4 regions of the Kitasatospora sp. NPDC087271 genome follow, and region 4 is predicted to be linked to each of the others. Evidence: riboswitches for the same ligand, from Rfam matches in the RefSeq annotation. Region 4 holds a riboswitch; each other region holds the start of a gene.
The links. Region 4 has a riboswitch for cobalamin ahead of ACIO9K_RS33780 (prenyltransferase/squalene oxidase repeat-containing protein). Riboswitches for the same ligand answer to the same signal wherever they lie in the genome.
Positions count from the first base shown of each region.

Region 1: it holds a riboswitch for cobalamin, as region 4 does, so the genes downstream of both, ACIO9K_RS19415 (ribonucleoside-diphosphate reductase subunit alpha) here and ACIO9K_RS33780 (prenyltransferase/squalene oxidase repeat-containing protein) in region 4, are expected to answer to the same signal.
Region 2: it holds a riboswitch for cobalamin, as region 4 does, so the genes downstream of both, ACIO9K_RS17880 (ABC transporter substrate-binding protein) here and ACIO9K_RS33780 (prenyltransferase/squalene oxidase repeat-containing protein) in region 4, are expected to answer to the same signal.
Region 3: it holds a riboswitch for cobalamin, as region 4 does, so the genes downstream of both, ACIO9K_RS30275 (cobalamin biosynthesis protein) here and ACIO9K_RS33780 (prenyltransferase/squalene oxidase repeat-containing protein) in region 4, are expected to answer to the same signal.

Region 1 is NZ_JBIUYQ010000010.1:224,121-231,349, reverse strand. Features, by position in the region: gene ACIO9K_RS19420 (ribonucleotide-diphosphate reductase subunit beta) at 1-238, opposite strand, end outside; gene ACIO9K_RS19415 (ribonucleoside-diphosphate reductase subunit alpha) at 235-2,682, opposite strand; cobalamin riboswitch at 2,849-2,991, opposite strand; gene ACIO9K_RS19410 (hypothetical protein) at 3,435-4,457, shown strand; gene ACIO9K_RS19405 (glycoside hydrolase family 26 protein) at 4,598-6,052, shown strand; gene ACIO9K_RS19400 (hypothetical protein) at 6,236-7,156, shown strand.
Region 2 is NZ_JBIUYQ010000009.1:155,840-163,068, forward strand. Features, by position in the region: gene ACIO9K_RS17855 (hypothetical protein) at 140-610, opposite strand; gene ACIO9K_RS17860 (alpha/beta fold hydrolase) at 609-1,334, shown strand; gene ACIO9K_RS17865 ((2Fe-2S) ferredoxin domain-containing protein) at 1,634-2,377, opposite strand; gene ACIO9K_RS17870 (ABC transporter ATP-binding protein) at 2,374-3,147, opposite strand; gene ACIO9K_RS17875 (iron chelate uptake ABC transporter family permease subunit) at 3,189-4,268, opposite strand; gene ACIO9K_RS17880 (ABC transporter substrate-binding protein) at 4,265-5,209, opposite strand; cobalamin riboswitch at 5,331-5,536, opposite strand; gene ACIO9K_RS17885 (hypothetical protein) at 6,095-6,589, shown strand; gene ACIO9K_RS17890 (siderophore-interacting protein) at 6,993-7,229, shown strand, end outside.
Region 3 is NZ_JBIUYQ010000023.1:48,908-56,136, forward strand. Features, by position in the region: gene ACIO9K_RS30265 (putative cobaltochelatase) at 1-860, opposite strand, end outside; gene ACIO9K_RS30270 (cobyric acid synthase) at 857-2,395, opposite strand; gene ACIO9K_RS30275 (cobalamin biosynthesis protein) at 2,392-3,360, opposite strand; cobalamin riboswitch at 3,468-3,600, opposite strand; gene ACIO9K_RS30280 (alpha/beta hydrolase family protein) at 3,864-4,976, shown strand; gene ACIO9K_RS30285 (hypothetical protein) at 5,324-6,757, shown strand; gene ACIO9K_RS30290 (CDP-alcohol phosphatidyltransferase family protein) at 6,860-7,229, opposite strand, start outside.
Region 4 is NZ_JBIUYQ010000032.1:24,879-32,107, reverse strand. Features, by position in the region: gene ACIO9K_RS33810 (CoA-acylating methylmalonate-semialdehyde dehydrogenase) at 1-486, shown strand, start outside; gene ACIO9K_RS33805 (acyl-CoA dehydrogenase family protein) at 494-1,633, shown strand; gene ACIO9K_RS33800 (enoyl-CoA hydratase/isomerase family protein) at 1,633-2,706, shown strand; gene mmsB (3-hydroxyisobutyrate dehydrogenase) at 2,703-3,620, shown strand; gene ACIO9K_RS33790 (enoyl-CoA hydratase) at 3,617-4,393, shown strand; gene cobF (precorrin-6A synthase (deacetylating)) at 4,440-5,198, opposite strand; cobalamin riboswitch at 5,335-5,474, shown strand; gene ACIO9K_RS33780 (prenyltransferase/squalene oxidase repeat-containing protein) at 5,574-6,647, shown strand; gene ACIO9K_RS33775 (flagellar hook-length control protein FliK) at 6,689-7,168, shown strand.

The sequences.
Region 1 (7,229 bases), on a different contig from region 4:
TGGAGACGATCGAGTCCCCGGTGGCGAAGAAGGCGACCAGGCGGCCGATGAGGTGGCGCTCGCCCTCGCTGAGCTTGGCCAGGTCGGCGACGTCGGAGTGCAGGTCCACCTCCTCGACGGTCCAGGTGTTCTTGATCGCGTCCCGGTACCGGTCGTAGAACGACGGGTAGCGCATCGGGCGCAGGGTCAGCTCGAAGCCGGGGTCGAGCAGCATCTTCTCGCGGTCGGGGGTGCTCACTGGCAGGCCTCGCAGGACTCGGGGTTCTCCAGGGAGCAGGCCAGCGCGGCCTCCTCCTCCGGGGTGAGGGTCGGGGTGTTCACGGGCACGGGCGCGGACGAGGACGCGGGCGCGGCGGCGCGGGCGGTACCGGAGGCGGCCTGGGCGATCCGGGTCGCCGGGCGCGAGCGCAGGTAGTAGGTGGTCTTGAGACCGACCTTCCACGCGTAGGCGTACATCGAGCTGAGCTTGCCGATGGTCGGCGCCGCCATGAACAGGTTCAGCGACTGGCTCTGGTCGAGGTACGGCATGCGGGCCGCGGCCAGGTCGATCAGCGCGCGCTGGGGCAGCTCCCAGGCGGTGCGGTAGAGCGAGCGGACCTCGGCGGGCAGCCAGCCCAGCTCCTGGACGGAGCCGTTGGCCTCGCGCAGGGCGTCGCGGGTCTGCTGGTCCCAGACGCCGAGCTCCTTGAGCTCGCGCACCAGGTACGGGTTGACCTGGAGGAACTCGCCGGACAGCGTCTCGCGCTTGAACAGGTTGGAGACCTGCGGCTCGATGCACTCGTAGACGCCGGCGATGGACGCGATGGTCGCGGTCGGCGCGATGGCCAGCAGCAGCGAGTTGCGCAGGCCGGTCTCGGCGATGCGGGCGCGCAGCGCGGTCCAGCGGTCGGCCCACTGCGGGGCGGCCGTCGGGAAGTGGTCGATGTGCAGCTCGCCGCGGGCGGCGCGGGTCTCGCCGTAGGCCTCGTGGCGGCCCAGCTGCTCGGCCAGGTCGGCGGAGCGCTCGTACGCGGTGAGCATGATGCGCTCGGCGATGAGGGTGGACAGTCGCGCGGCCTCGGCGGAGTCGAAGTCGATCCGCAGCTTGAAGAAGACGTCCTGGAGGCCCATCACGCCGAGGCCGACCGGGCGCCAGCGGGAGTTGGAGGTGCCGGCCTCGGTGGTCGGGTAGAAGTTGATGTCCACCACGCGGTCGAGGAACGTCACGGCGGTGCGGACGGTGGCGTCGAGGCGCTCCCAGTCCATGGCGCCGAGCAGGTCGTCGACGGAGGCCCCCGGGGCGACGTGGGCGCCGAGGTTGACCGAGCCGAGGTTGCAGACGGCGGTCTCGGAGTCGTCCGTGACCTCCAGGATCTCGGTGCACAGGTTCGAGGAGTGCACCGTGCGGCCGGGCAGCGCGGTCTGGTTGGCGGCGCGGTTGGAGGCGTCCTTGAAGGTCATCCAGCCGTTGCCGGTCTGCGCCAGGGTGCGCATCATCCGGGCGTACAGGGTCTGCGCGGGGATGGTGCGCACGGCCTTGCCGGCCAGCTCGGCCTTGCGGTAGGCCTCGTCGAAGTCGGAGCCCCACAGGTCGACGAGCTCGGGCACGTCGGCGGGGGAGAACAGCGACCAGTCCTCGTTGGCGTTGACCCGGCGCATGAACTCGTCCGGGATCCAGTGAGCCAGGTTGAGGTTGTGGGTGCGCCGCGCCTCCTCGCCGGTGTTGTCGCGGAGCTCCAGGAACTCCTCGACGTCGGCGTGCCAGGTCTCCAGGTAGACGCAGGCCGCGCCCTTGCGGCGGCCGCCCTGGTTGACGGCGGCGACCGAGGAGTCGAGGGTGCGCAGGAACGGGACGATGCCGTTGGACTTGCCGTTGGTGCCGCGGATCAGGCTGCCGCGCGAGCGGATGCGCGAGTAGGACAGGCCGATGCCGCCGGCGTGCTTGGACAGCCGGGCGATCTGCGCGTAGCGGTTGTAGATCGAGTCCAGGTTGTCCAGCGGGGAGTCGAGCAGGTAGCAGCTCGACATCTGCGGGTGCCGGGTGCCGGAGTTGAACAGGGTCGGCGAGGAGGTCAGGTACTCCAGCCGGCTCATCAGGCCGTACAGCTCGGCGACCTCCCGCACCGACTGCTCGCTGTCGCCGACCGCCAGGCCGCAGGCGACGCGGAGCAGGAAGTGCTGCGGGGTCTCGATGACCTTGCGGGTGATCGGGTGGCGCAGCAGGTAGCGGGACTGCACGGTGCGCAGGCCGAAGTACTCGAAGCGGTCGTCGCCGTGCGCGTCGATCAGCGCGTCCAGGGCGGCGGCGTGCTTGGTGACGAAGGCGGCGGTGGTGTCGCCGATCAGGCCCTCGGCGTGGCCGACGGCGATCGAGGCGGCGAAGGAGCGCGAGCCCTGGCTGTTCGCCTCGTCGACGATCTCCAGGGCGAGCAGCCGGGCGGCCAGCTTCGAGTACTGGGGGTCCTCGGCGATCATCGACGCGGCGGCGTCCACGGCCAGCCCGCGCAGCTCGGCGAAGTCCGAGCCGGCGTGGCGGCCGCGCAGCGCGGCGGCGGCGACATGGCCGGGGTCCACCTGGGGGAGATCGACGCTGCGGTCGGTGAGCAGCCGAAGGAGCGCGCCGCCGGGGTCGGAGACCGTCGGGTCGGTGGGGGCGGGGCCGGTGCCCTGGGCGGGCAGGGTGGCTGAGGCAGCGGTGGTCAAGGCGCTCTCTCCTGGCGGCGATCGGCGGCGGTGATCGGGGGTACCGGGCCGTTCGGGGCAGGGGAGCACGGCACGTACGCAGGAAGCGTCGCGCGACGGTGGCGTCCCCGGCCCGCCCGCGAGGCCCGGAAGGTAGTTCTCGTGCTGGCGCGGCCTCTGCGGGAGGGCCCGTGCGCACACCGTCGGCAGGTACTCGGACTCGCGGGGCGGCTACTGGAGCCGCCCGCTCACCGCTGCGGGGCAGTCCCGGATTCGCACCGGGTTCCCCTGCATCGACAGCAGGATTGAGCATACATCTAGTGGTGTCTCTCTGATGCGACCCCACATGTAGTACGGCGCGGTGTGTCGGAGCGATGACCGGGGGTGCCGGGAGGGGGCGGGTCGTGGCCTTGGGGCGCCTCGGATCCGGGCTCCCGGCGCCCTGATTCCGGGCTCCCGGCGCCTTGATTCCGGGCCCCGGCGTCCTGGTTTCGATACGGAACGGTCACCAGGCGGACCGGTTGCCGCGGGCATGCCCTACGATCTGGGCGCATGAGCGAGCGAAGCGCCGAGGGGCGCGTTTCGCGAAGCGATCATCGAGCGAAGCGAGGGGGCGCGTGAGCGACGGAACTGGCGCACCCGGGCAGGGTCCGCAGGGAACGCCTCCCCCCGGGCCGGGGGACGCGCACGGTCAGCAGCCGCCGGTGGTGCCCGGTCCGGTGTTGCCGCCGAGCGGGGGCTTCGGGCCGCCGCCGGCCTCGTACGGGCCTCCGGTGCCGCCCGCGCAGCCGGTGGCGCAGCCCGGTCCGCCGGGGCAGCCTCCGCTGCCGCAGCCGGGACCGCCAGGGCAGCAGCTGCCGCCGCAGTGGCAGCCGCACCCCCAGCCGAACCCCCAGGCACACCCCCAGCCGCATCCGCAGTCGTACCCGCAGCCCCAGGCGCCGCAGCGCGCCGAGCCGAACTGGGAGGCGCTGGCCGACCGCAACGCGGCGGACGGCAAGCGCCGCCGCCGGCTGCGGGCCCTCGGCGTGGCGGTCGCGGTCGTCCTGGTCGGCGGCCTGATCGCGGGCGGGGCGGTGCTGCTGACGAAGGGCGGCGGCGACAAGCCGGTCGCCGGGCCGATCGCCTCGGCCTCCAACCGGCCGTCCTCCGCCGCATCGGGTGCCGCGCCGAGTGCCGCCGCGACCCCGGGCGGGAACCCGTCCGGCACCCCGGGCGGCGCGCCGGACGACCCGTCGAAGCCGATCTGGGAGGCCGCCACCGACCCGGCGCCGCAGGACGCGGGGGCACTGTTCTCCGCGCTCCAGGTGACGGTCAACGGCGCCACCTGGAACCGGACCTTCGTCTCGCTGGACTCGCCCTGCTGGGACGGGAACTCGACGACCGGCGGGCTCGGCAAGGTCCTCGGTGACCAGGGCTGCCAGAAGGTGCTCCGGGCGACCTACGTCTCCGGCGACAGCGCGGTGACCGTCGGCGTCGCGGTCTTCGACCACAAGATCCAGGCCGAGACCTCGATGAAGAGCTACACCGGCCACCTCAAGGGCGCCGTCGCGCCGGGCGCGCCGGCCTTCTGCGCCACTCCGGGCTGCACCAACACGCACAACACCCTGGGCCGGTACGCCTACTTCACGGTCGAGGGCTCGGCGAAGGGCGGCGACACCGCCGACGCCGCCGCCACCGCGGCGGCCGCCGGCTTCGGCGAGCACGTGAAGGGCCAGCTGCTCCAGCGCGCCAAGGCCGCGTCCGCGGCCGCGCCGGGTGCGCCGGGTGCGTCGGGGGCCGCCGCGGCCGGCTGATCCGCCGTGACACCCCGGCCCCGGCGGGTTCGCTCGCCGGTGCCGGGGGAGTGTGGCAGGCTCTCGGGGCAGTCATTCGCACGAGTGTTCCGGTTGTGTCCGCCTGGGCCGGTGCCGGCGAGCAACCGGAGGAGCGGTCCGTGGCCCTGCCCAGAGCCCTGCGCGGCAAGCCCGCCGTCCTGGCCGCGGCCGGGGTCGTGGTCGCCGCGGGCGCCGTGGCGCTGTTGCAGCGTGACGGCCGGGCCGACGGCGAACGGCCCGCCCGCGTCCCGGTGACGGTCGGCCTCCCCGGCCGCACCCTGCCGCCGGAGGTCGGCCGGGACCTGCTCGCCCGGGATCCGCAGGCCTCGCCGAACGCCCGGGCCGTCCAGCAGCTGCTCGCCGACCTGGAGGGCCGGGCCCGCACCGGGCAGAGCGGCGGGACGGTCATCGGCCAGCACGTCGAGGCGCACAACGAGCGCAACAACCCCGAGTACGGCGACTACCGCGGCACCAAGCAGGTCGGCTACTACTACAAGAAGGCCGCCGACCTCACCGGCAAGCTGCCCGGCTTCGTCGAGACCGACCTCGGCCCCGGCTACGGCCAGACCGGCTGGGGCGTCGGCGACCCGCGCTCCTACTCGGCCGGCCGGTGGCCCACCTGCCGGGCCGGCTGGCAGTACACCGACGACGCCGTCGACCTGCTCTCCGCCGTCTGGTCCGGTCACCCGCGCGCCGACGACGGCAGCTACGGCACGGCCGGCGTCCAGCACAACTGCGACGGCACCACCACCGAACTGCCCGACAACGGCGGGGGGCCGGCCGGGATCGTCGGCATGTCCTTCCACCAGCCCTACCCGGGTTCGGACGTCAAGTCCTTCGAGCAGGTGCTCTGTTCGAACTCTCCGGCCGCCAAGGACAAGGGCTGGTTCGGCCGGGTCGTCGACAGCGCGCACGACACCCCCGAGTACCGCGCGCTGATGACCGACCTGTCCTACCTGGCCGACCACCTGGAGTACCTGGCCGCCCACGACGTGCCGGTGCTGCTGCGCCCGTACCACGAGATGAACGTGCAGGACTGCTCCCGCAGGTTCTGGTGGTCGGGCCAGAAGCCGGCCGACTACCAGGCGCTGTGGCGGATCACCTACCGCTACCTGGTGGAGACCAGGGGCCTGCACAACCTGCTGTTCGTCTGGACGCCGGTGTCCTGGGACGGAGCCCCCGGCGCGGACCCGTGGGACTACTACCCGGGCTCGCAGTACGTCGACGTGGTCGGGGTGGACGACTACAGCGGCAGCCCCGCGCACCCGATCGGCACCGGCGAGGTGTGGACCAAGCGGTACTACGACGGGCTCGCCGGCTACGGCAAGCCGCGGATCCTGGCCGAGTCCTTCGCCGTCCCGGTCAACTCCCGCCAGCCGGACACGCTGCGGCGCACGCCCTGGACGATCTGGACGGTCTGGGGGCAGTCGCTCACCTCGGACAACCTGACGCCGGACCAGCCGCGCAACGCCAGCGCGGACGTCAACGCCACCTACCACAGCCCGCTGGCGCTCACCGGCGGCGCCGGGCCGTTCGGCGCGAACGTCGACTGGGGCGGCCTGCACGTTCGTTGAGCCGGTCCGTAGGGTCGTCGAGCCGCCCCCGCGCGTCCGCCGAGCCGGTCGCCGTGAGGTGCGCTACACCACCGAATTCCGTTGAACGGCCGGAATACCGTGTCCGTTGTGCCGTGTGGCATCCTGTGGCGGCGAAGCCGAGGGGCTGACGCCGGGACGGGCCCGGCGGGGCGGGGGTGCGGGATGGGACAGGCGCGTGCGATGCGCGCGGCCGGCGGCATCGCCGTCGGCTGGGGCGTGGTGCTGCTGGCTTGGGCGGCGTACAACTGCTTCGGCCAGGTCGGGTTCGCGACCTACGTCAAAGGCATCTTCTACTACGGCGGCACCTCGGTGGACGCCGAGACCGGCAGCCTCAACTACGGCCTGATCTACCTGCTTTCGGGAATCCTGCTGCTGCGCGGGCGCAGCTGGGCGCTCGGGGTGGCGGCCGGCGTCGCGCTGGTCGAGGGGTACAACCGGGTGCGCAGCCTGACCGGCGCGCTCCTGGACAAGCCGCAGCGGGAGTGGTTCACCAGCACCACCGAGGGCGGGCTCAAGCTCGCGACCTTCGCGCTCGGCGTGGCCGTCACCGCGGCGCTGATCCTGCTGCTGGCCCGGCTGAAGTGGCGGGAGCAGCGGGCGCCGGAGGCCGCCGCGGCGTCGGGCGGCCAGGTGCACTGGTCACTGCTGCAGACGATCCCGGCCGAGCCGCCCCCGGGCCCGCAGCCGTACCAGCAGCCGCCGTTCCAACACCAGCCCGCCTGGCAGCCGCAGCCGCAGCCGCAGCCGCAGGCAGCCTGGCCACCGCAGCCGCCCTTCCAACAGCAGCCGCAGCCCGCGTGGCCGCAGCAGCCCCCGGCCTCGCAGCCGCAGCCGCAGTCGCAGCCTGCTGCCTGGCCGCAGTCGGCGCCGGCCCAGCCGACCCAGCCTTCGCAGCCGTCACAGCCGGTGCCGTACGCGCAGCAGCCCGCCCAGCCGGCCCCGCACCCGTCGACGCTCGCCCAGCAGCCGTGGCCCGCCGCGCCGCCGGTGACGCCCGGTCCGGTCGCCCCCGGCCCGGTCGTGTCCCCGGTCGACCGCCCGCCGACGGACCGCCCGCCGACGGACCGCCCGCCCCAGGCCTGAACCTCCGCAGCCCCGGACCGCTCACGAACGACCCGGCTCCCGCACGGGATCGGCCCGACACCAGACGAGGAGC
Region 2 (7,229 bases), on a different contig from region 4:
CTCTCACCTCGAAGCGCGGGTCCGCGAACTTCCTGCCGATCGTCCCCGGGCGGGGGACCGGCTGGTCGAAGTGCGCGACGGGGCACGCTCCGGTCTCGGTGGGACCGTAGTTCTCGCGGAGATCGAGCCCCCAGATCTGTCAGATCCCGAGGACGCTCTCGGGCATGGCCGCGGACGCGGTGTAGGCGAGGCGGATGCGGTCCATCCCGGTGGTCGCCCGCAGCGGCAGGAAGACTCCGCGCAACGCGGCGGCGTACGCGATGCGCGGCGGTACCGAGGACCGGCGGTGGGACCAGCGGTTGTCGGCCACCCTGCGGCCGACCCACATGGCGGCGTCGTAGACGTAGCGGCGCGATCGCGGCCAGGCCTGTGCCCGTGCGATGAGTTCACCGGCGGCCTTCTCGTAGAACCGCGGTGGCCGGAGCAGTGCCGTCGGCCGTACCGGCCGCAGCACGTCCCGGTAGTCCTCGATGGGGCAGTACGTGACCACCGGCCGGGTGAGCAACGGCGCCGAGAAGTGTCCTGTTGCCTGTGCCTCGTCGGGTGCAGCAGCATGTCTTTCGTGCTCGGACTGTACCGGGGCGCGAAAGGGGAAAGGGCTCTCACTCATGTCCACATTCCTTCTGATACACGGTAGTTGGCACAGCGGGCGCTGCTGGGAGCGGGTGGTGTCGCTGCTGGAGGCGTACGGGCACCGGGTGTTCGCGCCGTCCCTGACCGGCTGCGGGGACAAGGCGCACCTGCTCGGACCGGAGGTGGGACTCGACACGCACGTCGACGACGTGGTCGGGCTGGTCGCCGAGCAGGACCTCGACGACGTCGTCCTCGTCGGCCACAGCTACGCGGGGCTGGTGATCTCCTCCGTGGCCAACCGGATCCCGGAGCGCATCGCACACCTCGTCTACCTCGACGCGCTGGTCCCGCAGGACGGCGAGTCCGCGGTCGACGTCCAACCCGTGGGGCGGCGGATGATCGAGCTCGCCGAGAAGTCCGAGAGCGGCTGGCGCGTCCCCCCGATGCCCGAGCTGCCCGCGCCCCTCGGCCTGTTCGGCGTCACGGACCCGGCGGACGTGGCCTGGCTGCGCGAGACGCTCACGGACCAGGCGGTGCGCTGCCTTCGGCAATCCGTGCGACTGGACAACCCGGCTGCGGACGCGATCCCGCGCACGCACATCCACAACGTCGGCCCCACGCCGCCGGGCATCACCCGCCGCCCCGTCCCCCCGATCCAGCCCAACGGCTCCGCCGCGCAGGTCTGGGAGCTGCCGACCGGCCACGACTGCATGATCACCATGCCGAGGGAACTGAGTGAACTGCTCCTCAAGCTCGCCTGAGTAGTACATCGTTGACCTGAGGTGATCTCGGTCTGCGGGTCGGGCATCGGGTCGGCGTGGATCCGGGGGAGATCGGGCAACTCCGTGGTGAGCCGGCCGCGCGGGTGGGGCTTCGTCGCAGGTCGAGCTCGCTGTGGGTCTACTGCCGGTCGTCCTTGAGGGCTTCGGTCATCTGCTCGTCGATGGCCCTGATCTGGTCGCGGTAGGGGTGGAGGGTGGAGGGTGGCTTCGATGCCGCCGCTTGGTGCTGTCGGCCGCGGGGCGGGGCACGGGCTCAAGCTTGGGCCTCGTGGTCGCGATCAGCCGTCGTGGTGGTCCGCCTGCTCCTTCCTGTGGCGTGGGAGTCGGTGGGACTCGACCGGTCGTCCGCCGGCGAGGTGCTCGGTGACGATGCGGCCGGCGACGGCCGGGTCGATCTTCCCGTACCAGATGTCGTCCGGCTGCACGCTGGCGACGGGGGCCTGGTTGCAGGGGAACTGGCACCCCGTCTGGGTGACGAGCACGTCGTCGTCGCCGAGGCCGTGCTCGGTCAGTTTCCGTACCAGGGCGCGTAGTCCCTCCTCCGCGCCCTTGGCCGCGCAACGCGGGCCGCGGCACACCAGGACCTGGTGCCGGTGGCCGGGGACTTCCTCCCAGGCCGCGGACGTGAGGCCGGGCTCCTGGCCGGTGATGGCCCTCGTCACCGCGGCCACCGCGGGGACCGCGTCCGGCGAGTCGGCGAGGCGGGTCGCGACGAGGAGTTCGGGACGGTGGCCCGCGCGCTCGCGCCACCAGTACGCCGCGATCCGCCGTAGCCAGGACTGGGCCGGGCCGGACGCCGCGAGGCGGACGCCGATCACGACCACGGTCTCGGCGCCCGCGTCGGCCAGCCTGGTCAGCTCGGCCGACAGGGAAGGGTCTGCCTGCTGCAGGAACGCGATCGAGGCCTGGTGCGACGCCGCTGTCCGGAGGAGTTCGTCACGGCGGACGGCTTCCCCCATCGACATGCCGACCAGGAGCGTGGCACTGCGGCGGGCGAGCGCGCCCGGGACGGGGCGGGTCATGGTGTTGTCCCTTCGGGGAGCAGTCCGTTCCACCGGATGTGCGGTCTGTCGTGCCGGGGGTGTCGTTCCACGGTGACGTCGACGCCGTAGACGTGCGCGATCGTCGGCGAGGTGAGCACGTCGGAGCTGGGCCCGTGGGCGACCAGTCGGCCGTCGAGCAGGACGGCGACCTCGTCGCAGTAGGCGGCGGCGAGTTCGAGGTCGTGCAGCGCGGCTACCGTGGTGATGCCCAGCCCGCGTACGGTGCCGAGGAAGCCGAGTTGGTGGCGTAGGTCGAGGTGGTTGGTGGGCTCGTCGAGCAGGAGCACGCCGGGCTCCTGCACCAGTGCCCGCGCGAGCTGGACCCGCTGCCGCTCGCCACCCGACAGCGTCGGCCAGGACCGGTCGAGCAGGTGGCCGACGTCGGCTGCGGCCACGGCCGCGGCGAACACGGACCGCTCGTGGGCGTCGGTGGCGGAGTTCGCCGGCACGGGCCAGCGGCTGCGGTGCGGCGTGCGGCCGAGATCGATGACCTGACGGACCGGCAGCGACAGCCGGGTGTCCGCCTGCTGCTCCATGAAGGCCACCTGTCGTGCTCGTCGGCGGGCCGTGAGTGCGTGGAGATCCTCTCCGTCCAGGAGGACCCGACCCTCGCTCGGCCGGGTCAGTCCGGCGACCGCGCGCAGCAAGGTGGTCTTCCCGGCGCCGTTGGGTCCGAGCAGGCCCGTGATCCGGCCGGGGGCGAACGCGAGCGAGACCGCGTCCAGCAGCGTGGCTCCGCCGATGCTCACGCGGAGCTCCTCCGTGCGCAGCTCGGCGGGGGGCGTCACCGTCACTGCCCCCTCCCGTCGGCCCGCCCCTGGCGCCACAGCAGCCAGGCGAAGAAGGGCGCTCCGAGCCCGGCCGTGATGACGCCGACGGGGATCTCCCGGTCGGGGAGGACCGAGCGCGCCACGATGTCGCTGCCCACCAGGAGGGACGCGCCCACCAGTGCCGACACGGGCAGCAGGAGGGCGTGGCGCGGGCCGCAGACGAGACGGACGACATGCGGTACGACCAGGCCGAGGAACCCGATGACGCCGGTGTGGGCGACCAGGCACGCGGTTACCAGCGCGGCGGTGGCGACGAGGACCCAGCGGGTGCGCTCGACGTGGACGCCGAGGGAGCGGGCGGCGGTCTCGCCGAACGCGAAGGCGTCCAGGTCGCGGGCCGAGGAGGCCAGGACCGTGACACCGGCCAGCGCGACCGCGGTCAGGAAGACGGCGGTGGGCCACCGCACGCCGGCGACCGAGCCCAGCGTCCACTCCATGACACCGCGCGCCGCGTTGCGGTCCCCGAGGACCAGCACGACGAACGAGGTGTAGGCCCCGCACATCTGTCCCACCGCGATGCCGGCGAGCACGGTCCGGGTGGTCGGTAGCGACCGGGTGCGCGCGCCGGCCAGTGCCAGGACGACGACGGCGGCTAGCAGGGCACCGGCGAAGGCCGCCGTGGACACCGCGCCGGTGCCCACGGCGCCGGACACGCCGACACCGAGGACGATCACGGTGACCGCGCCGGCGGCGGCTCCGTCCGAGATCCCGAGCAGGAAGGGATCGGCCAGGTCGTTCCCGGTCAGCGTCTGCAACACCGCACCGCAGACCGCGAGGCCGGCGCCGGTGGCAGCCGCTCCCAGAACCCGGGGCAGCCGCAACTGCCAGACGATCTGGTCGTCCAGCAGCGTCACGTGCGGGTTGCCCAGCCCGAGACGGCGCACCACGACGTCGATCACCGTCCGGACCGGCTCGTGTTGCGAGCCCACGGCGAGGCCGAGGAGCACGGTGGCCAGGAGCAGGGCCGCACCGATGGCCAGGGCCGCCGTCGCGCGGCCCGGACCAGGGGGCCGCGCGACGGCGGGGTGGGGCGCGGTCATGAACCCGGGTGCAGTCGGCCCAGTCCCGCGGACACCCGGGCGGCACCGTCGGCGAGCAGCACGCCGGGAGTCGACTCCGAGAACGGCACCACCACGAAAGCCTTGCGCTGTACGGCGGTGAGCTTGCTCAGCACCGGGTCGTTCTCCAAGTAGTCGATCTTGGACTGGGCCGTGTCCCAGCCGGCGTCCGCGACCACGATGGCGTCCGGGTCTGCCGCGACGACCTTCTCCCAGCTCACGTTCTGCCAGCCACCGGGCAGGTCCCCGAAGACGTTGCGGGCGCCCACGGCATCGAGAACGAGTTGAGGTCCGCCGTGGCCGGCCCCGACGAACGGCGCCTTGGTGTCCGAGTCGTACCACAGGACCTTCAAGCCCTTGCCAGCGGCCGTTGCCGTGAACTCGGCCAGTTGCTGCTCCTGTTGCTGCTGGATCGCGGCGGCCCGCTCCGTGACACCGAAGACCTTGGCGACGTCGTTCAGTTCGCCCCACACCGCCTGCCAGGTCGTCGGCGGCACCTGGCTCTTGTCCGAGCAGCCGAACGGGGACAGGTACGACGGGATGCCCTGGCCGCGCAGTTCCCCCCGGGTGCCCGCGACCTTGTCGGTGAACGCGCTGGAGTAGGAGGCGTACAGGAAGTCGGGACGGGCCGCGAGGAGCTTCTCCTTCGTCGGGTAGTCCTTGGAGAGCACCGGGACGGAGTCGTAGGCCGCCTTCCACTTCTCCGGGATGGAATCGTCGAGGTAGGCGGTACCGGCCATGCGGGACTGCAGGCCGAGGGCCAGGGCCACCTCGGTGGCACCCTCGTTGAGCGTCACCAGCCGGTCGGGCGGCGCGCCGACCGTCACGGTGGTCCCGCAATTGTCGACGCTGACCGGCGCGGCAGTTCCGGCCGTCCCGCCGGACGTGGTGGGCGCGGGGGCGCCCGTGCAAGCTCCGAGCATGCCGATGAACAGGAAGGCCGCGACCGCCCGGCCGACACGTATCGGACCTGTGGGACGTACGGAACATATCGAACGGAACGGATACGGCAGACCGCTGGGCACGTGTTCTCCAAAACCCTCGTGGAACATGTAGCGCCGTGGCCGGTCTCCTGGCTTCCGCATCAACGCGCCGCGGCCGACCTTCCCGGACGGCTCTTCCAACCCGCCCAGTGGCCCTGACCGCTGGAAAAGCCGGTCAGCGAGGGCCGCGGAACTCCGCGGCAACAGTGGCGAGGGCCGCACCGGACTCAGACCGGTTTCCCGTACACCACGGCGATGGCAAGGTATCAGGCGTGGTCAGGTCGGAGCTGGCCAGCCCGTGGGATGATCGTCTGGACCGTTCCCGGGGGCGGGGGAGGGATCGGCCACGGGGCCCGGCCGGGGGTCTCAGGTGCGGGCGGCGGCGACGATCCAGTTCCTGAACTCGACGGCGTAGTGCCGCAGGTGGTGGTCCAGGACCTCGTCCGGGCACGTGACGGGGAAGTAGGGCGCCGCCACTCGGCCACCTCGCGGCTTCGCAGCAGTTCCTGCTCGTAGGCACGGCGTTGCTGGCCGGCGGTGCTGGCACACCGGCCCGAGCGCTCCCGCGGTCGCTCGGGGTGCGGGCTGAACCTGCCGACCGGCAGGTAGGGATCAATCATCGTCCGCTGATCGTCCGTGAGTTGCCGACGCGTCACAGCCCACAGTCCTCCCTGTTCCGCCCTCGGAGGAGGGTGCAACCAGAAGGCTGATCACTACCTCACACAGGCCCTCATTCCCGCACGTCGTGGCGGTTGGTGAACCAACGAGGTCCGCCGTCCCGTTGAGGCGTGTACCTGACCATCCTCCGATAGAGAGTTGGCTGCCATGACCTCCAAGCGTGTTGTCCAGTCCTCCGTACTGACCGCCGTCCTGGCGCTGAGCGCCGGCTTGGCCCTGGCTCCCGCGGCGCAGGCCGCCGGCCCCTCCGCCGGAACGACGCGGTCGGCCGCCCCAGCGGCGTCCGCCGCCTACGCGGTGCGCAGCACCCAGGTCACCCTGTCGAACCAGACCGGCAGCATGCTCTACCTCGGCTCGGCCACCCTGGCCCACGGGTGCTGGAGCGCCGGCAGTCCTCTGCCCCCGAGCTACATCCTGCCGAACGTGGCCCCCAGCTGGAAAACCGAGTCGTGCGGGTTCCTGACGGGCACCGAGGGGCAGATCGGCTTCGGCGTGGACACCTGGAGCGGGTTGATCCACTGGAGCAACCCCTACGCCGGGTCGAACGTCAACGAGTGCACTGTCGGTGCGGGTCTCACCTGCCAGGTGATCGGCGGCGGGGGGAACAACGCGGAGGTCACCTTCGTGGTGCGGCGCGCCTGAGGCCCGACCCCACCCGGTCGCCCGCCACCTGAACCACGAGTGCCTCCGGCAGGGCGGCCGAAATCGTACCGGCGTCCTGACCGGCCGCCCGCTCCCCATCCTCCCGAGCGGGTTGCGGTGCCGGATCGGTCCGGGGAGTGCGGCGCGGCCGCTCTGCGGGCGGCGACCTCGGTCGTCGGCTCCCGGGCGGCGCGCGGCGCGGTCTGGCTGCGCCGAACCGGTCGCGGCGGCTCCGTACGACCTTGTCGCGTCCGCGAGCCGCAGCAGGGCTGCCGGGGCGTCACGTTCCCGGTCGTGGGCGGAATGGGGATCGGCTGCCGTCCCTGCGTCGAGCACCGCCTCAAGGGTGCTAACTTAGGCAAGCCTAACCAAGACGCGCGACCACACAGCCCAGGGGGGCACCATGGCAGACCAACCGACCCGCCGGACACCGCAGGCGCGCGAAGCACAGGTGCTGCGCACCGAGCGGATCACACCGCACATGGTGCGCCTGGTCCTCGGCGGTGCGGGGTTGGAGGACTTCGACGCCACCGAGTTCACCGACCACTACATCAAGGTGCTCTTCACGCCCGAGGGCGTGAGCTACCCGGAGCCCTTCGACATGGCGCGGATCCGCGAGGAGTTCCCGCCCGAGCAGCGG
Region 3 (7,229 bases), on a different contig from region 4:
GCGACGGCGGTGCGGGCCATCACGATGTCGGCGCGCAGCCCGTCCACCTCGAACGCGGCGCACACGGCGGTGATCTGACGCAGTGCCACATCCGTCAGCTCCACCTTGGGCAGCAACTCCCGCGCGGCGGTGATGCGTTCGGCGAGCGCCTGCTCGTCCGCGGCGAACCGCGCGGCGAAGCCGGCCGGGTCGGCGTCGTAGCCGAGCCGGCGGCGGACCACCTCGGCGCGCTCGGCCGGGTCCCGGGTGGCGGCGATCTCGACGGTCAGGCCGAACCGGTCGAGCAGCTGCGGCCGGAGCTCGCCCTCCTCCGGGTTCATCGTGCCGACCAGCAGGAAGCGGGCGGCGTGCCGCACCGACACGCCCTCGCGCTCGACGTACGAGCGGCCCATCGCGGCGGCGTCCAGCAGCAGGTCCACGACGTGGTCCTGGAGCAGGTTCACCTCGTCGATGTAGAGCACGCCGCGGTGCGCCTTGGCGAGCAGCCCCGGCTCGTACGCCTTGACGCCCTCGGCGAGCGCCCGTTCCAGGTCGAGCGAGCCGACGATCCGGTCCTCGGCCACGCCGACCGGCAACTCGACCAGCTGGGCGGGGCGTTCGGACGCCGAAGGGCGGTCGTGCGGCCCGTCCGGGCACTGCGGGTCCGGAGCGGCCGGGTCGCAGGCGAACCGGCAGCCGTCGACGGCCGCGAGGGTCGGCAGCAGGCCGGCCAGCGCGCGCACCATGGTCGACTTCGCGGTGCCCTTCTCGCCGCGCACCAGCACGCCGCCCACGGCCGGCGAGACCGCGTTGAGCAGTAGTCCGAGCCGCAGGTCGGGCATGCCGACGATCGCGGTGAACGGATAGCGGACGTCACTCATGCATACTCCCCAGGTGCCCCGGGCGCCAGGAACGGCAGCGATCCGGCCGCCGGCACCCCGCCCTCGATCAGCTTCCACAGCGCGTCGGTGTCCGCGTGCTCCTCGATCAGGTCGCCCAGCCGGTCCAGCCGGGCCTCGCGCGCCTCGGCGAACGAGGTGTCCGGCGCCGGCACGAACGCCCGGCCCGCCAGCGCGGCGACCTCGCGCAGGAGTTCACGGCGGAAGCCGTCGTTCTCCAGCGCGCCGTGCCAGGTGGTGCCCCACACCGGGCCGACCCGGCAGCCGTCCAGGCCGTGCCCGTCGTCATCGGAGAAGAACGGCTCGCCCCCCTCCACGGCCACCACTCCGTGGTGGATCTCGTACCCCTCGACCCGCTTCCCGTACGCCGTGCCGACCGGCCGCGCCAGCACCTTCTCGGCGCCGAACCGCACGTGCGCCGGCAGCAGGCCCAGGCCCTCGACCGAGCCGGCCCCGGACTCCACCTCGTCCTCGATCCCGCGCGCCAGCATCTGGTAGCCGCCGCACACCCCGAGGACCGGCAGCCCGGCCGCCGCCCGCGCCTTCAGCGCCGGCTCCAGGCCGCGTTCGCGCAGCCAGGCCAGGTCGGCCACGGTGGCCCGGGTGCCGGGCAGCACCACCAGGTCGGCGTCGGCCAGTTCCTCCGGCCGGGTCACCCAGCGCACCAGCACGCCGGGCTCCTGCGCCAGCGCGTCCAGGTCGGTGAAGTTCGACAGCCGGGGGAAGCGCACCACGGCCACCCGCAGCACGTCCGCCCCGAGCGGGCCGCGGCCGTCCACCCGGTCCACCACCGTGGACAGGTCCAGCGAGTCCTCGGCGTCCAGCCACAGGCCCGGCAGCATCGGCAGGGTGCCCAGCACCGGACGGCCGGTCAGCCCGTGCAGCATGTCCAGGCCGGGCGCCAGCAGCCGCGCGTCGCCGCGGAACTTGTTGACGAACCAGCCCGCCACGTGCCGCTGGTCCTCCGCCGACAGCAGTGCCAGCGTGCCGTACATCGCCGCGAAGACGCCGCCGCGGTCGATGTCCCCGACCACCACCACCGGCAGCCCGGCGGCCGTCGCCAGGCCCATGTTGGCGATGTCCCGGTCCCGCAGGTTGATCTCGGCGGGCGAACCGGCGCCCTCGCAGACCACCACCTCGTAGCGGCGGCGCAGATCCGCCAGGCACTCCAGCGACCGTTCCAGCAGGACGGGCTTGCGTTCGCGGTAGTCCAGCGCGCCCACCTCGGCGACCGGCCGGCCCAGCAGCACCACCTGGCTGCGGCCGTCCGCCCCCGGCTTCAGCAGCACCGGGTTCATCGCCGCCTCCGGCTCCACCCTGGCCGCCTGCGCCTGCATCGCCTGCGCCCGGCCGATCTCGGCGCCGTCGGCGGTGACGAAGGAGTTCAGCGACATGTTCTGCGCCTTGAACGGCGCGACCCGCACCCCCTGCCGGGCCAGCCAGCGGCAGATGCCCGCGGTCACCACGCTCTTGCCCGCGTCCGAGGTCGTCCCGGCGACCAGCAGTGCGTTGCTCATGCCCTTCCCCTCCACCGTGTCGTCAGCAAGCGCAGCGCGACGTGCCCCGCGACCGTCGTACCCAGGGCCAGCGCGCCCACCCGCCGGGAGAGCACGCAGGCCCGCTCGATGTCGTCCACCGTCACCGGCCGCAACTCCGCGCCCAGCACCGGCCGGTGTTCCACCCGCTCCCCGTACTGGAGGGTCCCGCCCAGCCGGACGCCCACCGCGCCCGCGAAGGCCGCCTCCGCCTGGCCCGCGTTCGGGCTCGGGTGCGCCGAACCGTCCCGCCGCCAGACCCGCCAGGCCGTTTTCGGCTGCGGCGCGGCGGCCACCGTGAGCAGAGCCGTCAGCCGGGCGCCCGGCCAGCCCGCCACGTCGTCCAGCCGCGCCGAGGCCCAGCCGAACCGGGCGTACCGCGGCGAGCGGTGGCCGACCATCGCGTCCAGCGTGTTCACCGCGCGGAACGCCAGCAGTCCCGGGGTGCCCGCCAGCGTGCCCCAGACCAGCGCGTTCACCACGGCGTCCGCCGTGTTCTCGGCCACCGACTCGACCACCGCGCGGGCGATCTGAGGCCCGTCCAGCGCGCTCGGGTCCCGCCCGCACAGGTGCGGCAGCCGCTCCCGCGCGGCCGCCAGGTCGCCCGTGGCCAGCGACCGGCCGATGGTGCGCGCCTCCCGGGTCAGCGAGGTGCCGCCCAGCACCGTCCAGGTCGCGGCGGCCGCCAGCGCGGCCCGGCCCAGCGGACGCCGGCCCACCGTACGCTCCAGGGCCACCGCGCCGGCCGCGACCGCGCCCACGCACAGCGCCGTGTACCCGGCGCCGGCCACCCGGTCGTCCTGCCACACCCGCCGCTCCAGCCGGGTCGCCGCACCGCCGAAGACGGCCACCGGGTGGCCGCGCCGGGGGTCGGCGAAGCGGGCGTCCGCGGCGAAGCCCGCGGCGGCGCCGAGCGCGAACGCGGCGGCGCGGGTCAGCGGGCGCACGGCGGGTTCGGCGGAAGGCCGCGTGGGGTCCGGCGGGGCGGGGCAGCCTGCATCGCGTGCGTGTCCTCACTCAGGGTCCGCGCCCTGGATCGACGTACCGGGGGCGAGAGTCTCCTGGCTTCCGGGTCGGACGCACCCCCGGGCCTTCCAGCGGCTTCTGACGGTCCGCCGTGGCAATGTTCCGAGCGTGCTCCCCGGTGACAGTGGCGGGACCGCGCCGGACTCGCACCGGCTTCCTCTGCATGCCTCCGTTTGGCCCCAGGATCCCATCACGCGGCCGAACCGGGAGTCAACCGAGGTCACGGAGGGGTTGGTCACACCTCGGAGCCCCGTCGCCACCTCCGATCCGCCCGCCCCGCCCTGCCTGACGCCCGCCCAGCCCGAGGCCCCGCCGTGCCCCGGACGGCCCAGCCCGGTGGCCGCCCGCGCGGCCCCCCGGTGAACTGGTGCCCGGACACCGCCCGGACACCGTCCGGTCCAAGACCAGCAGAGCGGGGAGCGATATGCGTTGGGGAACCGCGGCCGTCGTGGCGGCCGCCGTCGTCGGCGCCGGGGCCGCCGTCCTGGTGATCGGCCGCCGGGCCTCCGAACGGCTGGTCCACCCGGCGAGCGCCGCCCGGGAGTCCGGCCCCGTCCTGGTGCGGAGCCTCGCCGCGGGCCGGATCACCTTCAACCGCCGCCCCGAGAGCCTGCGCCCCGGCCGCTGGGCCGTGGAATGGGACGACCACGGCCACGCCGTCGTCGAGGACGTCCTGCACAGCGACGAGAACGGCGTCACCCGCCGCCTCGTCCGCGCGGACCGGGGCACCCTCACCCCCGGCACCGAGGTCCGCTTCACCCCCCGCGTCCACCTCGGCGACCCCACCGAGGCGCTCGGCCTCCCCTTCACCGACACCGCCGCCGACGGCGAACTCGGCGCCCTCCCCGCCTGGCGCCTCGACGGCAAACGCGGCACCTGGGTGATCCTCGTCCACGGCCCCGGCGCCGACCGGCAGCAGACCCTCCCGGTCCTCCCCGTCCTCGACCGCCTGGCCCTGCCCGCCCTCGCCGTCACCTACCGCGGTGACCAGGGCGCCCCGGCCTCGCCGGACGGGCTCGGCCACTTCGGCGAGACCGAGTGGCGCGACGTCGAGTCGGCGGTACGGCTCGCCCTCGACAGCGGCGCCGGCCGGGTCATCCTGTACGGCTGGTCCCTCGGAGCCACCATGGCCCTCCAGACGGCCTCCCGCTCCGCCTGGGCCCATGCCATCAGCGGCCTCGTCCTGGACTCGCCGGTCCTCGACCTGCCCGCCACCGCCCGCCGCGGCGCCGCCCGGGCCGGCTACACCGGCGCCGCCGCCGAGCTCGGCGCACTCGCCGCCGAGGGCCGCACCGGCGTCGACCTCGCCGACTTCAGCCGCATCGCCGAGGGCGCCGACCTGCGCGTCCCCACCCTCGTCCTGCACAGCCCCGACGACCAGGTCGCCCCCTTCCGCGCCGCCGAGCGCCTCGCCGCCGCCCGCCCCGGTGTGGTCAGCCTCCGCCCTTTCCCGGGCGCCGACCACGCCACCCTCTGGAACTCCGCCCCCACCCACTACACCGAACTCCTCCGCCGCTGGCTCACCCCCCTTCTCTGAACCCAGCCCCCCCCCGCGCGAGAAGTCACACCCGCGGGGCCTCCGTACGGAACCCGGACCTCACCTGTCGGCCACGGAGTGTGACCGGCCGGGCGGGTAGCGCGACCGCCGCCGCAAGGGTCGAGCCGTGATGGCATGACCCCGCCATCTGTTTCCGGCCAGGCGGTTTGCGTCTGTTGCCCGATTGTTGCCCGATCTTGGGGAGGTGCCGTCGACGGCCGCCCGTCCGTACAGCCAACCGGATGTGACAGAAGGCCGGTACAAGGGGAAGACTGCTCGACGTGACGTCTCGGAATCCGCGCGACCGTGATGCCCCGCTCCCTCCGACGATCGGTACTGGTGCGACGGTGACCCGTCTCCCCGGTACGGCCCACCGGCCCGCCGCCGGCAAGCCGGGCGGGGCCGGGGTACCCCGCCGACGAGGGCCCGCTGCGGCGCCCGGTCGGGGGAGGGTTCCCGTACCGGAGGGCTTCCCCGCGCCGGCCGAGCTGGCGCCGCTGGCCCGCCGGATGCTGGTGGACGCCGTCCGGATCGCCCGCTGGGCGGGGGACCTGGAAGAGGTCGACAAGCGGGGCGAGCTGCTGCCCGATGACGCCCGTGCGGCGGGTCGGGCGCTGGCCATGACGGTCGGCGCCGCCGCCAAGGCGTGGGGGCAGGCGCTGCTGGTCGGCCTGGTGGAGGCCAGGGACGGCGGTGCGGTCCCGGGTTGGCGCCTGCACGCCTGGGAGCACGACGACGAGGCGGTCGTCCGCGGCTGGTCGGCGCTGTTCGACGCCTGGACGCTGCTCGCCCCGGTGCCGCCCGCCGCCCTGCGGGGCGTGTTCGCGGTGCTGGCCGGCCAGGCGGTGGACCAGGCGCCGCAGCTGCTGTCGTTCCTGCACCTGGTGGCCGGTCCGGTGTCGGACGGCGAACTGCTGGAGCTGCTGCGCCGGGGGCTGGACGAGCGCCGGGTGGGTGGCACGGACGGTTCGGGCCTGTCGCCCGTGCCGCACGCCGCCTCGGCGGTCTCGGCGGTCCGCGGCACGTGCCGGGAGCCGCAGATCGACACCCCGCCGTCGCCGGCGGACGTGGCCGCGGTCCTGGACTGGATGCTGGACGGCCTGGCGGCCGTCGGGGCCGTGGTCCGCAGGGACGAGGCCGCCGAGCTGTCGCCGCTGGGCCACTGGGCGGTGCGGGCGAAGCTGGAGGAGATCTGCACGGTCGCGCAGACCGCGGCCGGGCACATCGAGCAGAGCGCCTTCGAGCTGCTGAACGCCTGCGCGGACTACTCGCCGGGCCCGGCGCGGGCCGAGTTCCGCGCCTGGGTGGCGGCCCGTCCGGCCGATCGGGCGGTGGCGGAGCTGCTGGACGCGGCGCAGGGGGACGACGCGCTGGTGCGCGGGCTGGCCTTCGAGGCGCTGCGGGTGGCCGGCGGCCCGGCCGAGCAGGCGGTGCGGGCCTCGGTGGACGAGCCGGTGCTGCGCCCGTACGCGCTGTTGTGGCTGGCGGAACGCTCGGACGAGGGCGTTTCGCCGGCGGACGTGCTGGGGGCGGAGGACGCGGCCTGGCTGTGGGTGGACACGGCTGCGGCGGTGCTGGACCACGGCGAGACGGAGCTGCTGGTGGGCCACGTCGAGGGCGCCGCGGCGGGCGACCCGGTGCGGTTGTTCGCCCGGGCCCGGCAGTCGGGGCACCCGCGGGCGGCCTCGGTGCTGACGGCGGTCTCGGGCGTGCACCCGGATCCGGGCGTGGCACGGGCGGCCCGCCGCTCGGCGTTCAGCGTGCACACCGGCGGCGCGTAGCAGCGCCCGTCGAAGAACGAGCGCGACGAGGAGAAGAGCGGGCACGACGAAGAGGGGCCCGGATCCGACTGGATCCGGGCCCCTCTCGCGTACGGGAACGACTCAGCCGAGGCGGGACTCCGCCCGCCTGGCGCGGACGTCGCCGACCTTCTGTCCGACCTTGCGCCGGATGACCAGCAGCGGGGCCATCGCGGCGAGCGTGATCTGGGCGAAGGCGCCGACGTGCATCAGGGCGTCGCCGCCGGGCAGGCCGGTCGCCCAGGCCGCGAGGCAGCCGATCGAGACGACGATCCAGCACAGCGTGGCGGTGGCCAGCAGCCCCTGGGGCTTGGGGTACTCGATCCGGCTGACCATGAGGTACGCGGCGCCGAAGATGGCGAGCAGACCGGGCAGGAACGGCGGGTCGAGCAGCACGATGGCGATGACCGTCATCGCGCCCATCGGGCAGGGCATGCCCTGGAACACCCCGGGC
Region 4 (7,229 bases):
GACCTCGGGGTCGAGGAGGGCGCCGAACTCGTGGTCGACGGGCGGGACTTCCGGCTGGAGGGGCACGAGGGCGGCTACTTCCTCGGCGCCTCGCTGTTCGACCGCGTCACGGCGGACATGCGGATCTACCGGGAGGAGATCTTCGGCCCCGTCCTGACCGTGCTCCGCGCCGCCGACTACGAGGAGGCGCTGCGCCTGCCCAGCGAGCACGAGTTCGGCAACGGCGTGGCCATCTACACCCGGGACGGCGACACGGCACGGGACTTCGCGCGCCGGGTGAACACCGGCATGGTCGGCGTCAACGTGCCGATCCCCGTGCCGGTCGCGTACCACACCTTCGGCGGCTGGAAGCGCTCCGGGTTCGGCGACCTCAACCAGCACGGGCCGGACTCGATCCGCTTCTACACCCGCACCCGCACCGTCACCTCGCGCTGGCCCTCCGGGGTCAAGGAGGGCGCGAGCTTCACCATCCCGACGATGGGCTGAGGGCGCCGTGCACGACCTCACAGAGGACCAGCTCGCCATCGCCGCGACCACCCGGGCCTTCGCCCGCGAACACCTGGCGCCGAACGCGGTCGCGTGGGACCAGGCCAAGCACTTCCCGGTGGACGTGCTGCGCAAGGCGGCGGACGTCGGCCTGGCCGGTGTCTACGTCCGCGAGGAGTCCGGCGGCTCCGGACTCACCCGCGCCGACGGCGTGCTCGTGTTCGAGGCGCTGGCCACCGGCTGCCCGTCCATCGCCGCCTACCTGTCCATCCACAACATGGTCGCCTGGATGATCGACCGCTACGGCGACGACGCCCAGCGCGTCCGGTGGCTGCCGGGTCTCAGCGCCATGGCGACCCCCGCCAGCTACTGCCTCACCGAGCCCGGCGCGGGCTCGGACGCGGCGGCACTGACCACCCGGGCCCGCCGGGACGGGGACCACTGGGTCCTCGACGGCGTCAAGCAGTTCATCTCGGGCGCCGGCGTCTCCCGGGTCTACCTGGTGATGGCCCGCACCGGCGGGCCGGGGGCCGGCGGGGTGTCCGCGTTCGTCGTCGAACGCGAGGACGCCGGTGTCTCGTTCGGTCCCGACGAGAAGAAGATGGGGTGGAACGCCCAGCCCACCCGCCAGGTGCTCCTGGACGGCGTCCGGCTCCCGGCCGACCGCCTCCTCGGAGCCGAGGGCGAGGGCTTCCGGATCGCCATGAACGGGCTGAACGGAGGCCGGCTCGGCATCGCCGCCTGCTCCCTCGGCGGAGCGCAGGACGCCCTGGAGCGGGCCACCGGCTACCTGGCGGACCGCGAGGCGTTCGGCGCCCGGCTCCTGCACGCCCAGGCGCTGCAGTTCCGGCTCGCCGACATGGCCACGGAGCTGGAGGCGGCCAGATCGCTGCTCTGGCGGGCCGCCTCGGCCCTGGACCGGGGGGACCCGAGGGCCCCGGAGCTGTGCGCGATGGCCAAGCGGCACGCCACCGACACCGGCTTCGAGGTCGCCAACCAGGCGCTCCAACTGCACGGCGGCTACGGCTACCTGGCCGAGTACGGCATCGAGAAGATCGTCCGCGACCTGCGGGTGCACCAGATCCTGGAAGGAACCAACGAGATCATGCGCGTCATCGTCGCCCGCGGCCTGATCGGGGCCGCGTGATGGCCGGGAACGACCTCGACGAGGTCCTGGTCCACCGCGAGGGCCGGGCGGGCCTGATCGTCCTCAACCGCCCCGCGGCCCTGAACGCCCTCACCCACGGCATGGTGCGGAGCATCTCCGACGCCCTGGACGCGTGGGAGGAGGACGAGCGGGTCGAAACCGTGGTCATCACCGGCGCCGGTGAGCGGGCCTTCTGCGCCGGCGGCGACATCGTCGCCATCCACCGCGCCGCCACCGGCGCGGACCCGGGCGCCGTCGAGGAGTTCTGGCGCGACGAGTACCGCCTCAACGCCCGCATCGCCCGCTACCCCAAGCCCTACGTCGCGCTCATGAGCGGCATCGTGATGGGCGGCGGGGTCGGGGTCTCCGCCCACGGCAGCGTCCGGATCGTCACCGAGACCACGCGCGTCGCCATGCCCGAGGCCGGCATCGGCTTCGTCCCCGACGTCGGCGGCACCTACCTGCTCGCCCTCGCGCCCGGCGAGTCGGGCACCCACCTGGCCCTGACCGCAGGTTCCGTCGAGGCCGGTGACGCGCTGCTGTGCGGCCTCGCCGACCACTTCGTCCCGGCCGAGCGGCTGCCCGCGCTGCTGGACGACCTGGCCGAACTCCCCGTGCACGACGCCCTCGAACGCAACGTCGGGCCCGCACCGGCCGGCGTGCTGGACGGCCGGCGGGCCTGGATCGACCACTGCTACGGGGCCGACACCGTGGAGGAGATCCTCGACCGCCTGCGGGACAGCGGCGAACCGGAGGCCAAGAAGGCCGCGGACCGGATCGCCGCCAACTCGCCCGCCGCCGTGAAGGCCACCCTCGCCGCCCTGCGCCGGGCCCGCACCCTCGGCCCGCTGGAGGCCGTCCTCGACCAGGAGTACCGGACCTCCTGCGCGGCGCTCTCCACACCGGACCTGGCCGAGGGGATCCGCGCCCAGGTGATCGACAAGGACCGTTCCCCGCGGTGGAGCCCGTCGACGCTGAGCGCCGTCGGGCCCGCCGCGGTGGCCCGCTACTTCGCCCCGCTCGGCGACCGGGAACTCGGCCTGGCCCCCACCACACCCCTGGAGCGCTGGTGACCCACCGCAACGGAGTCAACGGATTCAACGGAGTCATCGGATTCATCGGACTCGGCAACATGGGCGGCCCGATGGCCGCCAACCTCGCCGAGGCCGGGCACACCGTGACCGGCTACGACCTGGCACCCGAGGCGCTGCGGCGGGCGGAGGAGGGCGGCGTCCGTCCGGCGCGGTCCGCGACCGAGGCGGTGCGGGAGGCCGACGTCGTCATCAGCATGCTGCCGGCCGGCCGGCACGTGCTGGCCGCCTACGCGGACCTGCTGCCCGCCGCCCGCCCGGGAACGCTCTTCGTCGACTGCTCCACGATCGACGTCGCGGACGCCCGGGCGGCGCACGACCTGGCCGTGACCGCCGGGCACCGGGCGGTGGACGCGCCGGTCTCCGGCGGGGTGGTCGGTGCCACGGCCGCGAGCCTCACCTTCATGGTCGGAGCCGCCGAGCCGGACTTCGAGGCGGTCCGACCGGTGCTGGAGGCGATGGGCCGCAAGGTCGTGCACTGCGGATCCCCCGGAGCGGGGCAGGCCGCGAAGATCTGCAACAACATGATCCTGGGCATCTCGATGATCGCGGTCAGCGAGGCCTTCGTGCTCGGAGAGAGCCTCGGACTCAGCCACCAGGCCCTCTACGACGTCGCCTCGACCGCCTCCGGCCAGTGCTGGGCGCTCACCACCAACTGCCCCGTCCCCGGGCCGGTGCCGACCAGCCCGGCCAACCGCGACTACGCGGCCGGGTTCGCCGCCGCCCTGATGGCCAAGGACCTCGGACTCGCCGCCGGGGCCGCCGACGCCGCGGGCCTGCCCACGAACCTCGGACGCAGGGCGGCACAGCTGTACGCGGACTTCGCGCAGGCCGACGGCGGCGCCGGCCTGGACTTCTCGGCGATCATCACCACCCTGCGGGAGGACGGCAAGTGACCGACTACGAGACGATCCTGGTCGAGCGCAAGGGCCGGGTGGGGCTGATCACGCTCGACCGGCCCAAGGCGCTCAACGCGCTCAACACCCAGCTGATGAACGAAGTCGTGCAGGCGGCAACGGAGTTCGACCGTGCCCCGGAGATCGGCTGTCTGGTGATCACCGGCTCGGAGAAGGCGTTCGCGGCCGGCGCCGACATCAAGGAGATGCAGGGCAACCGGTTCCCGGACGTCTACCTGGACGACTGGCTGGGCCCCTGGGACCGGCTCGGCGCGCTGCGCAAGCCGGTCGTGGCGGCCGTGGCCGGGTTCGCGCTGGGCGGCGGCTGCGAGCTGGCGATGCTGTGCGACGTCCTCCTGGCGGCGGACACCGCGAAGTTCGGGCAGCCGGAGATCAAGCTCGGCGTGATCCCGGGCATCGGCGGCTCGCAGCGGCTGACCCGGGCGGTCGGCAAGGCGAAGGCGATGGAACTGTGCCTGACCGGCCGGATGATGGGCGCCGAGGAGGCCGAGCGGGCCGGCCTGGTCTCCCGGATCGTCCCGGCGGGCCAACTGCTGGCCGAGGCGCTGACGGTGGCCGGGACGATCGCGGCGATGTCCACCCCGGCAGCGGTCATGCTCAAGGAGAGCGTCAACCGCTCGTACGAGACCACGCTCGCCGAGGGCGTGCGCTTCGAACGGCGCCTGTTCCACGCCACCTTCGCGACGGCGGACCAGAAGGAGGGCATGGCGGCCTTCGCCGAGAAGCGCCCGCCGGAGTTCCTTCACCGCTGACGGTCCGAGCGGTTCGCCGCCCCTCGTCCGGGGCGGCGCACGTCGGTCAGCTCTCGGAGCGCCGCAGCAGGTAGGTGTCCATGATCCAGCCCTTGCTCTCGCGGGCCGACTCGCGCAGCTCGCGGATCCGCGGGGCGGCTTCGGCAAGCGGGCCGGCGACGAGGATCTCGTCGGGGGTGCCGAGGTAGGCGCCGTAGTGGATCTCCAGCCCCTCCGGGTCGATCTCGGCGAAGGCGGCCCGGCCGTCGAGCATCACCACGACGTCGTCCACGCCCTCGGGGAAGCCCTCGGCCAGACGGCGGCCGGTGGTGATCTGCACAGGGCGGCCCACCCGGGTCAGCGTGGTGCGGTGGCGGGCGGCGAGTGCGGAGACGCTGCTGATGCCCGGGACCACCTCGTAGTCGAAGACGACGGTGCCGCGGACCCGTACGTCCTCCACCACGGCGATGACACTGTCGTAGAGGCTCGGATCCCCCCAGACCAGGAACGCGCCCGTCTCGCCCTCACCGAGGTGCTCGACCGCCAACCGCTCGACCAGATCGGCACGGCGGACGCGCCAGTCGTCCACGGCGGCCGCGTACGCCGGGGTGGTGCGGTCCCGCTCCGCGTCCGGCACCTCCACCACGCGGTGCCCGGGTCGCCCGTGCTCGGTCAGCATCCGGCGCCGTAGCTGGATCAGGTCCTGCCGTTCCTCGTTCTTGTCGAGGATGAAGAAGACGTCCGTGCGGGCGAGTGCCTTGACCGCCTGGAGGGTGAGGTGGTCGGGGTCGCCCGCGCCGATGCCGATGACGAGAATGCTCCGCATGTTCCGCATGTTCCGCATGGGAGGAATTCTGCCGTCCAGGACACCCTGATCACGCCGGCAGCCGGGAGGAGCGCGTCGCGAAGCCCGGTGCGGACCACCGTGATGTGACGCACGAACCCTTGACCGGATCTTTTCCGTATCGCCATGATGGGCCGTCATGTTGTGACTCCGCCGCCGGGGGAAGTCCGGTCCGAATCCGGCGCTGACCCGCAACGGTAGGCCGCCGATTCACGTCGGCGGCGAGCCCGAGTACCCGGCGGCGGAGGTGTGTCGTCCCCTCCTCCCGTCGTGGTCTGCGGGCCGGAGCTCCGAGGGCTGCCCGGCTTGTCGCCGCCGTCCTCCGGGCCCCTGCGTGCGGGCCCGGAAAGGCCCACCGTGTCCTCGTTCCGACGCCCCCTGCGCCTCTTCGCGATACCCGCGCTCGCCCTCGCCACCGTCCTCCCGGCGGCCGCCGCCGCCCAGGCCGCGCCTGCTGCCGCGACCTCGTCCCCGACGCTCCGCCCCGACGCCGCCGCCGGCGGCTGGCTCGCCCGCCAGCTCGTCGACGGCGACCACTTCGAGTCCGTCTTCAACGGGACCGCCTACCCCGACCAGGGCCTGACCATCGACGCCGTGCTGGCCTTCGCCGCCTCGCACAGCTCCGACCAGGCCGCCGCGAAGGCCACCGCCTGGCTGGCCAAGCCCGAGATCATCACCGGCTACCTCGGCGACGGCACCACCGAGGCCTACGCGGGCGCGACCGCCAAGCTGCTGCTCGCCGTCGAGGTGCGCGGCGGGAACCCGACGGCCTTCGGCGGCGTCGACCTGCCCGCCCGGCTGCGCTCGCTCCAGACCGCCGACGGCCGGTTCTCCGACCGCTCGCAGTGGGGCGACTACAGCAACGCCTTCGGCCAGTCCCTGGCCGTGATCGCCCTGCACCGCACGGCCGGTGGCGCCCCGGCGGCGGCTGTCGACTTCCTCGCCAACAGCCAGTGCGCGGACGGCGGTTACCCGCTGTCCTTCGGCCAGGCCACCTGCACCAGCGACCCGGACGCCACCGCGCTCGCCGCCCAGGCCCTCGCCGCGACCGGCCGCACCGCCAAGGCGAACACCGGGCTCGGCTGGCTGACCGCCCACCAGAACGCCGACGGCGGCTTCTCGGCTGCCGGGGCCGCCGCGTCCAACGCCAACACCACCGGCCTCGCCACGCAGGCGCTGCTGGCCGGCGGGCGCTTCGGGGCCGGTCTCAAGGGCTGGAGCAGTCTCGTCAAGCTCCAGCAGGGCTGCTCCGCCGACCCGGCGGTGCGCGGGGCCGTCGCCTACGACGCGAACGGCTTCAACGCGGCCACCGGTGCCCGGGCCACGGCACAGGCCGTCCTCGGCCTGGCCGGCACCCCGCTGGCCGCCCTCTCCGCCGCCGGTGCCCGCCCGGACGCGCCCGTGCCGGCCTGCCCGGCGACCACCCGCTGACCACCCGCTGACCACTCGCTGACCCCGAAAGGAGAGCTCCGATGACCGACACCCTGGCGCCCGCGCGCCCGGCCCGCCGTACCCTCGGCTCGATCGCCGCCGCCGCCGCTCTGACCGCAGGCCTGCTCGGCGTCTCCGCCGTCCAGGCCCCGCAGGCGCGGGCCGCCGCCTGTGACGGCACCACCGGCGTCACCGTCGTGGTCGACTTCACCGCCGTCGGCGGCGGCATCCAGACCGGCTGCGCACCCGGCGACCCGGCCAGCGGCCTGGCCGCGCTGACCGGCGCCGGGTTCGCGTACACCTTCCACCCGCGCTACCCGGGCTTCGTCTGCACCATCAACGCCCTGCCGACGACCTGCACCAACCCCACCGGCAGCGCCTACTGGTCGTACTGGCACGCCCAGCACGGTGGCCCCTGGTCCTACAGCAACCTGGGCGCGGGCAGCTACAACCCGGCACCCGGCGACGTCGAGGGCTGGTCCTTCGGCGCCGGCGCCCAGCCAGGCGTCACCGCGCCCTGACCCCCGGGGACACCCCGGTGCCCCGGCCCCTCCGGAAGGGGGGCCGGGGCACCGCGTACCC